2 regions of the Micromonospora sp. NPDC049275 genome follow, and region 2 is predicted to be linked to the other one. Evidence: riboswitches for the same ligand, from Rfam matches in the RefSeq annotation. Region 2 holds a riboswitch; the other holds the start of a gene.
The links. Region 2 has a riboswitch for S-adenosylmethionine ahead of thrC (threonine synthase). Riboswitches for the same ligand answer to the same signal wherever they lie in the genome.

Region 1: linked by a shared signal. The riboswitch ahead of ACGFIE_RS20970 (putative leader peptide) and the one ahead of thrC (threonine synthase) in region 2 are both predicted to bind S-adenosylmethionine.

What each region holds. Positions count from the first base shown of each region.
Region 1 covers NZ_JBICSN010000006.1:327,295-331,054, reverse strand. Annotated here, with positions in the region: gene ACGFIE_RS20985 (amino acid ABC transporter ATP-binding protein) at 1-40, opposite strand, end outside; gene ACGFIE_RS20980 (amino acid ABC transporter permease) at 37-813, opposite strand; gene ACGFIE_RS20975 (ABC transporter substrate-binding protein) at 853-1,710, opposite strand; gene ACGFIE_RS20970 (putative leader peptide) at 1,873-1,983, opposite strand; SAM riboswitch class IV at 2,018-2,129, opposite strand; gene ACGFIE_RS20965 (amino acid transporter) at 2,214-3,760, opposite strand, start outside.
Region 2 covers NZ_JBICSN010000013.1:904-4,663, forward strand. Annotated here, with positions in the region: gene ACGFIE_RS27385 (DoxX family protein) at 1-162, shown strand, start outside; gene ACGFIE_RS27390 (metalloregulator ArsR/SmtB family transcription factor) at 222-527, opposite strand; gene ACGFIE_RS27395 (DMT family transporter) at 618-1,586, shown strand; SAM riboswitch class I at 1,654-1,788, shown strand; gene thrC (threonine synthase) at 1,797-3,083, shown strand; gene ACGFIE_RS27405 (GNAT family N-acetyltransferase) at 3,327-3,760, shown strand, end outside.

The DNA of each region.
Region 1 (3,760 bases), on a different contig from region 2:
CCTGGAGGCTCACCGAGGTGGTGGTCGCGAGGGTGGTCATCTCCGATCTCCTTCCGGTGCGCCGGCCAGCGCCGGAGTGTCGTCGTCCTCGTCGTCGGCAGCGGTGGCCGGCCGGCCATGGCGCAGCCGTCTGTCGATTGCGTTCACGACGTGCGTCAGCGGGACGGTCAACGCCAGGTAGAACAGTCCCGCCAGCAGCAACGCGGACTCGTTGCCGGTGGTGGCCGCGTAGTCCTGCCCGATGCGGAACAGTTCCCGCTGGCTGGCCACCAGGCCGAGGAAGTAGACCAGGCTGGAGTCCTTGATCAGCGCGATGAGCTGGTTTACCCAGGCGGGCAGCACCCGCCGGACGCCCTGCGGGATGATCACCAGCCGCATCGCCTCGGCCCAGGAGAAGCCGAGGGCCCGCGCACCCTCCAACTGGGCGGCCTCCACCGACTGGATGCCGGAGCGGAAGATCTCCCCGATGTACGCCGCCGCGATCAGCGACAGCGCGAGGATGCCCAGGGGGTACGGGTCCGGCCCCCAGACCCGCATGCCGAAGGGTGCCAGCCCGACGCCGATCAGCAGGATCGTCGCCGCGGCCGGCAGCCCCCGGAACACGTCGGTGTAGACGCGGGCCGGCCAGCGCAGCCACCGACTGCGGGAGATGCCGGCCACGGCCAGCAGCAGGCCGAACACCGTGCCGAGCAGGGCGGCGGAGACCGCCAGGATCAGCGTGTTGGGCAGCCCGACGGTAAGCATCTCGGGCAGCGCCTCGCGCATCGCGTCGGCGTCGAAGAAGGTCTCCCACAGGGTGCTCAACGGATCCATCGGTGGCCTCTCCTACCGCCCTGCTCGCTCGTCACCGGTTCAGGAAGCGGCCGACGCCGACGGCACAGCCGACGCCGACGGCGCCGACACCGTGCCGCTGCCCGGCCTGAAGTCCGCCGGGATCGGCCGGCCCGGGTAGTACTGGGCCTGCAACCGGCTCCAGGTGCCGTCGGCGATGACCTCGTCGAGGCCCTTGTTCAGCGCCTCGCGCAGCTTGTCGCTGCCCTTGGCCACGGCGTACGCGGTCGGCGCCGGGCTGAGCTGCTTGGCCGCCACGGTGATCTTGCCGCTGCTGTCGGCTGCCGACTTCTCGCCGATCTCCGCCGGGGCGATCCACGCGTCGGCGGTGCCCGCCTTGAGCTGGTTGATCGCGCCGTTGTAGTCGGGCACCCGCACCGGGTCGAGCTGCTTGCCGGTGGCGTAGTCGTCCTGGACGGTGCCCTGCACCACCACGACGCGCTTGCCGGCGAGCTGGTCGAACCCGGTGATCGGCGAACCCGCCGGCACGTCCAGCCCGAAGTAGCCGAAGTCGTACCCGTTGCCGAAGTCGACCGTCTTCTTGCGCGCCTCGGTGATGGTGATCGAGGAGCTGCCCACATCGAACTTGTGGTTGTTGACCTGGGAGAGCAGCGCGGAGAAGTCGGTGCCGACGAACTCGACAGTGAGGCCGAGCTTGCCGGCGACCGCGGTCAGCAGGTCGTTGTCGAAGCCGGTGAACTTGCCATCCTTGAGGTACACGTTCGGCGGGGCGTCGGTGAGCGTGCCGGCGCGCAGCACGCCCGCCTGCGCCAGGCCGTACGGGTTGCCGGCGGCGCCGGACGAGTCGCCGCCACCGCAGGCGGCCAACCCGCCGGCCACCAAAACGGCGCCCGCGCCCAGGGCAACGAAGCGGCTCAAGCCAGAAGAAAATCGCACGGGTGTCTCCAAAAGGGTGCGTCGACCCGGACGATCATGAAGTTGTTGCCCCGACACGCCGGTCGGGCGGGCAACACCTTCATGATCGACAGCGGGGTGGGTGGGCGCGGTGCGCCCGGGGAGGGGAGAGGGAGGGCTAGCGCGTCAGGCGGCGGTACACACCGCGCTGCACATTCGCATCAGGTCCACGTGCCGTCGCCGGGTCAGGGTCGGCGTGAGCCGACCGGCCGGTGGGGTGGGGCTGAGGCTGCGCATACGGTCTCCCGGGTCTGGTGCTGACCTGGGTGCCAGGCCACGCTTGCGCCGACGTCGTGCCGGTGCCTGGTCTTCACCCGGGGCACCCCACCGCGGAGGAGGGTTGCCGGCCAGCGAGCCGGGGCTTCGCGCTGGCACTCATGACCTGCGCCGAGGCTAGCAGCTCCGACCGGTGGACCGTCCAGCCGTTATGACCACGCTCACGGCCGGGCGACGGTTCGACCCGCAGGTCAACCGGCGTGCACGTGCGGCCGGCGGCGCGGGTCGGGCTCCTGGCGACGCAGGATCTCCCGGGTGACCGAGGCGATGGCGCCCTGCCCGAACGCCAGGTAGCGAAGGATGTTGCGACCCGGGCCACCCTCGCTCCACTCGAAGTAGATGTGCGGGCGTCGCCGGCTCCGTTCGCGGATCTCCAGCAGCAGGGCGGCGAGCGCGGTGGGCACCGAGGAGCCGGTCAGGCTGAGCACCGGGTAGCTGTCGTGCGCCACGCTGCCGCGCACCAGCAGGTCGGTCTCGAAGTCCGACGGGTCGGTGATGTGCACCTCGACGAAGATGACGTCGCCGTCGTCGGGGAAGTCGTTGTCCGCCATGGTCTGGGCCAGCTTGGCGCGGTACTCGGCGGGGTCGCGGCGCTGCGGCTCGTGTGCGATGAGGCGGATCCGACGGGTGGCGCGTTCGTCGATCATCCGGGCGGCGACCGGGTCCAGCTCGACGTGGTCGACCCGCAGCTCGTAGGCCCGCATGATCCGGGACAGCACGGACACCAGGATCATCCCGCCGATGAAACAGGCGGCGATCTTGACGCCGTCGGGGCGTTCCACGACGTTCGCCACCGTGGTGTAGACGAAGATCAGCGCGATGGCGCCGAACGCCCACGTCCGCCCCCGCTGCCGCCGTCGCCGCGCCGCGAGGGTCACGGCCGTCGCCGCCGAGGTGATCAACACCAGAACCCCTGTGGCGTACGCGCCGCCCTGCGCGTCCACGCTCGCCGAGAAGACCACGGTGATCAGGAACGCCACCGCGGTGAAGACCAGCACCAGCGGCCGGACCGCCCGCGCCCAGGCAGGCGCCATGCCGTAGCGCGGCAGATACCGGGGTACGAGATTGAGCAACCCGGCCATCGCCGACGCCCCCGCGAACCACAGGATCGCGATCGTGGACAGGTCGTAGACGGTGCCGAACACCCCACCGAGGTGCTGGTGCGCCAGGTAGGCCAGCGCCCGGCCGTTCGCCGGACCGCCGGGCTGGAACGCCTCCGGCGGGATCAGCACGGTGGTGGTCACACTGCTGGTGATCAGGAAGACGCTCATCGTCGCCGCGGCGGTGGTGAGCAACCGCCGCGCGCCCCGGATCCGGCCCAACGGCCGGTCCTCCGAGTCCTGGCGATCCCCCCGGATGTGCGGCATCACCGCCACCCCGGTCTCGAAACCGGACAGGCCCAACGCCAGCTTCGGGAACACCAGCAGGGACAGCCCGACCACCAGCAGGGGATCGCCGTGCCCGGTGCGCAGCGCGGTGGTCCAGTCCCCGACCGCGCTCGGGTGGGTCACCACCCGCCACAGCGCGTCGGCGATCACCACCGCGTTCAACGCCAGGTAGACCGCGACCAGGACGACCGCGATCCCGATGGCCTCGCCGAATCCCTTGAGGAAAACCGCGCCCAGCAGTGCCACCAGCAGCAGTGTGAGGGCCACCTCGTGTCCCTTGAGACCGCTCGGCCAGAACGGGTTCTCGTCGATGTGGGCTGTCGCGTCCGCCGCCGAGAGGGTGATGGTGA
Region 2 (3,760 bases):
CCGCTGCACAACGGCGGTGAGCTGTCGGCGCTCTTCTGCTGGTCGTTCCTGCTGGTCGCGGCACTCGGCTCGGGCCCCTGGGCGCTCGACGCGCTGTTCGCCCGGCGTCGCGCCGACGCTCCGCCGGCGGCGGTGGCCGACCCCAGTCCCGCCTCTGCCTGACCGCCCCGTACCGCGCGCCGCCGGAGCCTCGACGAGGCGGCTTCGGCGGCGTGGCGGCGTCAGGCTGGAGGGCGCGGGGTGAGGACGGCGTCCAGGAGGCCCGGATACCGCTTGTCGACCTCGTCGCGGCGGAGTCGGACCAGTCTGCTGGTGCCGGCGGCCCGGGTTCGGGTCAGGCCCGCCTCGCGCAGCACCTTCAGGTGGTGACTGCGGGTCGCCTTGGAGACGCCGAAGTCGAAGCTGCCGCAGGCGGCCTCGCCGCCCTCGGCGAGCGCCCGCACGATCTGCAGCCGCACGTCGTCGGCGAGTGCGGCCAGCACGGCGGTGACTGGTACGGCGGTCAGGTCGGGTTCGTGCGGCTCCATGTGACCAGCCTAACCCTTGTTCGACAACTATCAAACAACACCCTATGGTCGGTGTCGTTGGTTCGAAGATACTCGAACAAGGAGCTGACGATGCGATCTCGCGCCGCCGCCTATCCGCTGCTCGCCGTGCTCGCCTGGGGCGCGATGTTTCCGATCCTGGCCAGCGCGCTGAGCCGGGTCGACCCCCTCAACCTGACCACCGCCCGCTACCTGCTGGCCGCCGTCATCCTGGTCGCCATCCTGCTGCTCCGCGAGGGCTCGGCCGCGCTGCGGCTCGGCGGACGGGGCGTCGAGGTGGTGGTGCTCGGCGTCGTCGGCTTCGCCGGCTTCAACCTGCTCACCAACCTGGCGCTCGAACACGCCGCCCCGCAGCAGATCTCCCTCTTCGTGGCCACCACGCCGGTCATCACCCAGCTCGTCCGCTGGGCCCGGGACGGCGTACGACCGAAGCCGCTCCTGCTGGCCCTCTCGCTGGTGGCGCTCCTCGGAGTCGGCCTGGTGATCACCCGCGGGAGCCTGGCCGGGCTCGGTCAGTTCGGTCTCGGCGGGCTCATGATGATCGGCGCGGTGCTCGGCTGGGGCATCTACACCCACGGCGCCAGCCGGTTCGGCGCCTGGTCGCCGCTGCGCTTCACCACGCTCACCGCGCTCGCCGGCACGGCCGCCATGCTGGCCGCGAGCATCGGCGCCGACGCCGTCGGGTGGCAGCACGCGCCGGCCGCCGCCGACCTCGTGGCGGTCACCCCGCAGTTGGCGTACGCCGTGATCGTCGCCGCCGTCGTCGCGGTGCTGGCCTGGAACACGGGTGTGCAGCGGCTGGGCGCTGCCAACGCCGCCCTGTTCATGAACCTGGTCCCGGTCACCACGTTCGTCGTGCAGATCGCCCGCGGCTACCGGCCGGAGACGATCGAGTTGGTCGGCGCCGCGATCACCATCGCCGCCCTGGTCGCCGCGAACCTCGCCACCAGGGCGCGGACCCGGTCGTCGTCCCTGCCGCAGTCCAGCGCGGTCACCGACCCGGCCGCGGTGGTCGACCCGGTGGCGGTGGCCGCCCGCTGACCCACTCCCTGGGATACCAGGTGGAGGCCACCGGCAACGTTGCCTAGACTCGACGACACAACTGCATACCTCATCCAGAGGGGCTGAGGGATACGGCCCGACGACGCCCCGGCAACCACCCCGCGGCTCACCGCTGAGCGACAGGCGGGGCAGGTGCCAATTCCGTCCCCGCCGCACAGTGCGATGCGGGGAAAGATGAGAGGACTCGACATGACGTCGACGCTCGCCGCCTCCGGTATCGACACCTCCGCCAGCCCCGCCCGCGCCCTGGTCTGCCGCGCCTGTTCGGCCCGCTACCCGCTCGCCGCGCAGCACGCCTGTTACGAGTGTTTCGGCCCCCTCGAGGTGGACTACGACACCGCCGCCCTGGCCACGGTCACCCGGGAGCAGATCGAGGCCGGCCCGAACAACATCTGGCGGTACGCCGCGCTGCTGCCCGCCGGTCAGGACCCGGCCACCCGGGTCACCCTCGACCCAGGGCTGACCCCGCTGGTGGCGGCCCCGCACCTCGCCGCCGAGCTGGGTATCACCGCGCCGCTGTGGGTCAAGGACGACAGCGCCAACCCGACCCACTCGTTCAAGGACCGGGTCGTCTCGGTGGCGCTGACCGCCGCGAAGGCGCTCGGCTTCACCCGGTTCGCCTGTGCGTCCACCGGCAACCTGGCCAACTCGGTGGCCGCGCACGCCGCCCGCGCCGGCGTGCCCTCGGTCGTCTTCATTCCCAGCGACCTGGAGCAGGGCAAGGTCATCACCACCGCCGTCTACGGCGGCGAGCTGGTCGCCATCGACGGCTCGTACGACGACGTCAACCGGCTCTGCGGCGAGCTCGTGGAGACCGACGAATTCGAGGACACCGCGTTCGTCAACGTGAACGTCCGCCCGTACTACGCGGAGGGCTCCAAGACCCTCGGCTACGAGGTGGCCGAGCAACTCGGCTGGCGCATCCCGGCCCAGGTGGTCATCCCGATGGCAAGCGGCGAGCTGCTCACCAAGATTGACAAGGCCTTCTCCGAGCTGGTCGAGATCGGCCTGGTCGAGGCGCCGGCCGGCGGCTGGAAGGTCTTCGGCGCCCAGTCGGCCGGCTGCAACCCGATCGCCACCGCGCTGCACGCCGACACCGACACGATCATCCCGGTCAAGCCCACCGGCATCGCCAAGTCGCTCAACATCGGCGACCCGGCCGCCGGCCTCTACGCCCTGGAGGCGGTCCGTCGCACCGGCGGTTGGATGGAGTACGCCGACGACGACGAGATCCGCGCCGGCATCCGTCAGCTCGCCCGCACCACAGGCGTCTTCGCCGAGACGGCGGGCGGGGTGACCGCGGCGGTGCTGCGCAAGCTCGTCGAGTCGGGTCGGCTCGATCCCACTGCGGAGACGGTCGTCTTCAACACCGGCGAGGGTCTGAAGACCATCGACGCGGTGGCCGGTCAGGTCGGCCCGACCCACCACATCAAGCCCAGCCTGCGCGCCGCGCGGGATGCCGGCCTCCTCGGCTGACCCCCGAGTCGTCCGGTAACTGGGTTTTCGCTGTGAGTGTGGAAAACCCGCCGGTCTGGACTTGACGGCAGGAACCGGACGGCGCAAGATGCTCCGTGCGGGAGGGCATTTCGCCGGAGACTTTTGAAGTTCTTGCGACCCAACGCCGGAGGCGTTGTGCGAGTGTCCCTCCCGACCACGTTCGATCGGGCCAGCGATTTAATCGCTGGCCCGATCGCTTTCCCGGCTGTCAGGCTCCCCGTCATGAGCATCACGATCGCGTCGTTCGACGGCACCGACCGGGTCGCGGTCGACGAGGCGTACCGGGTCGGGGTGGCGGCCACCGAGGTCGATCTTCCGGACTTCCCACCCTTCTGCCGGCGGCGCTTCGACGCGCAGTTCCACACGCCGGCCCCCGGCACCCGAACGCTCTGGGCGCTGGCCCGGCTGGACGGGGTGCCGGCCGGCTACCTCCAGCTCGACCTGCCGCAGCTCGACAACCCCGAGAACGCCACCGCCGAGCTGACGGTGCGTCCCGCCCTGCGGCGGCGGGGCGTCGGCCGGGCACTGCACGAGTACGGGGCGCGCCTGCTGCGTGAGCACGGCCGCAAGCGGGTGATCGGGATGGCCGTCTCCGCGCTGCCCGCTGGGCCGGCCCGATCGGGCGCTGGCGGAGCGTTCGCCGCCTCGATCGGCGC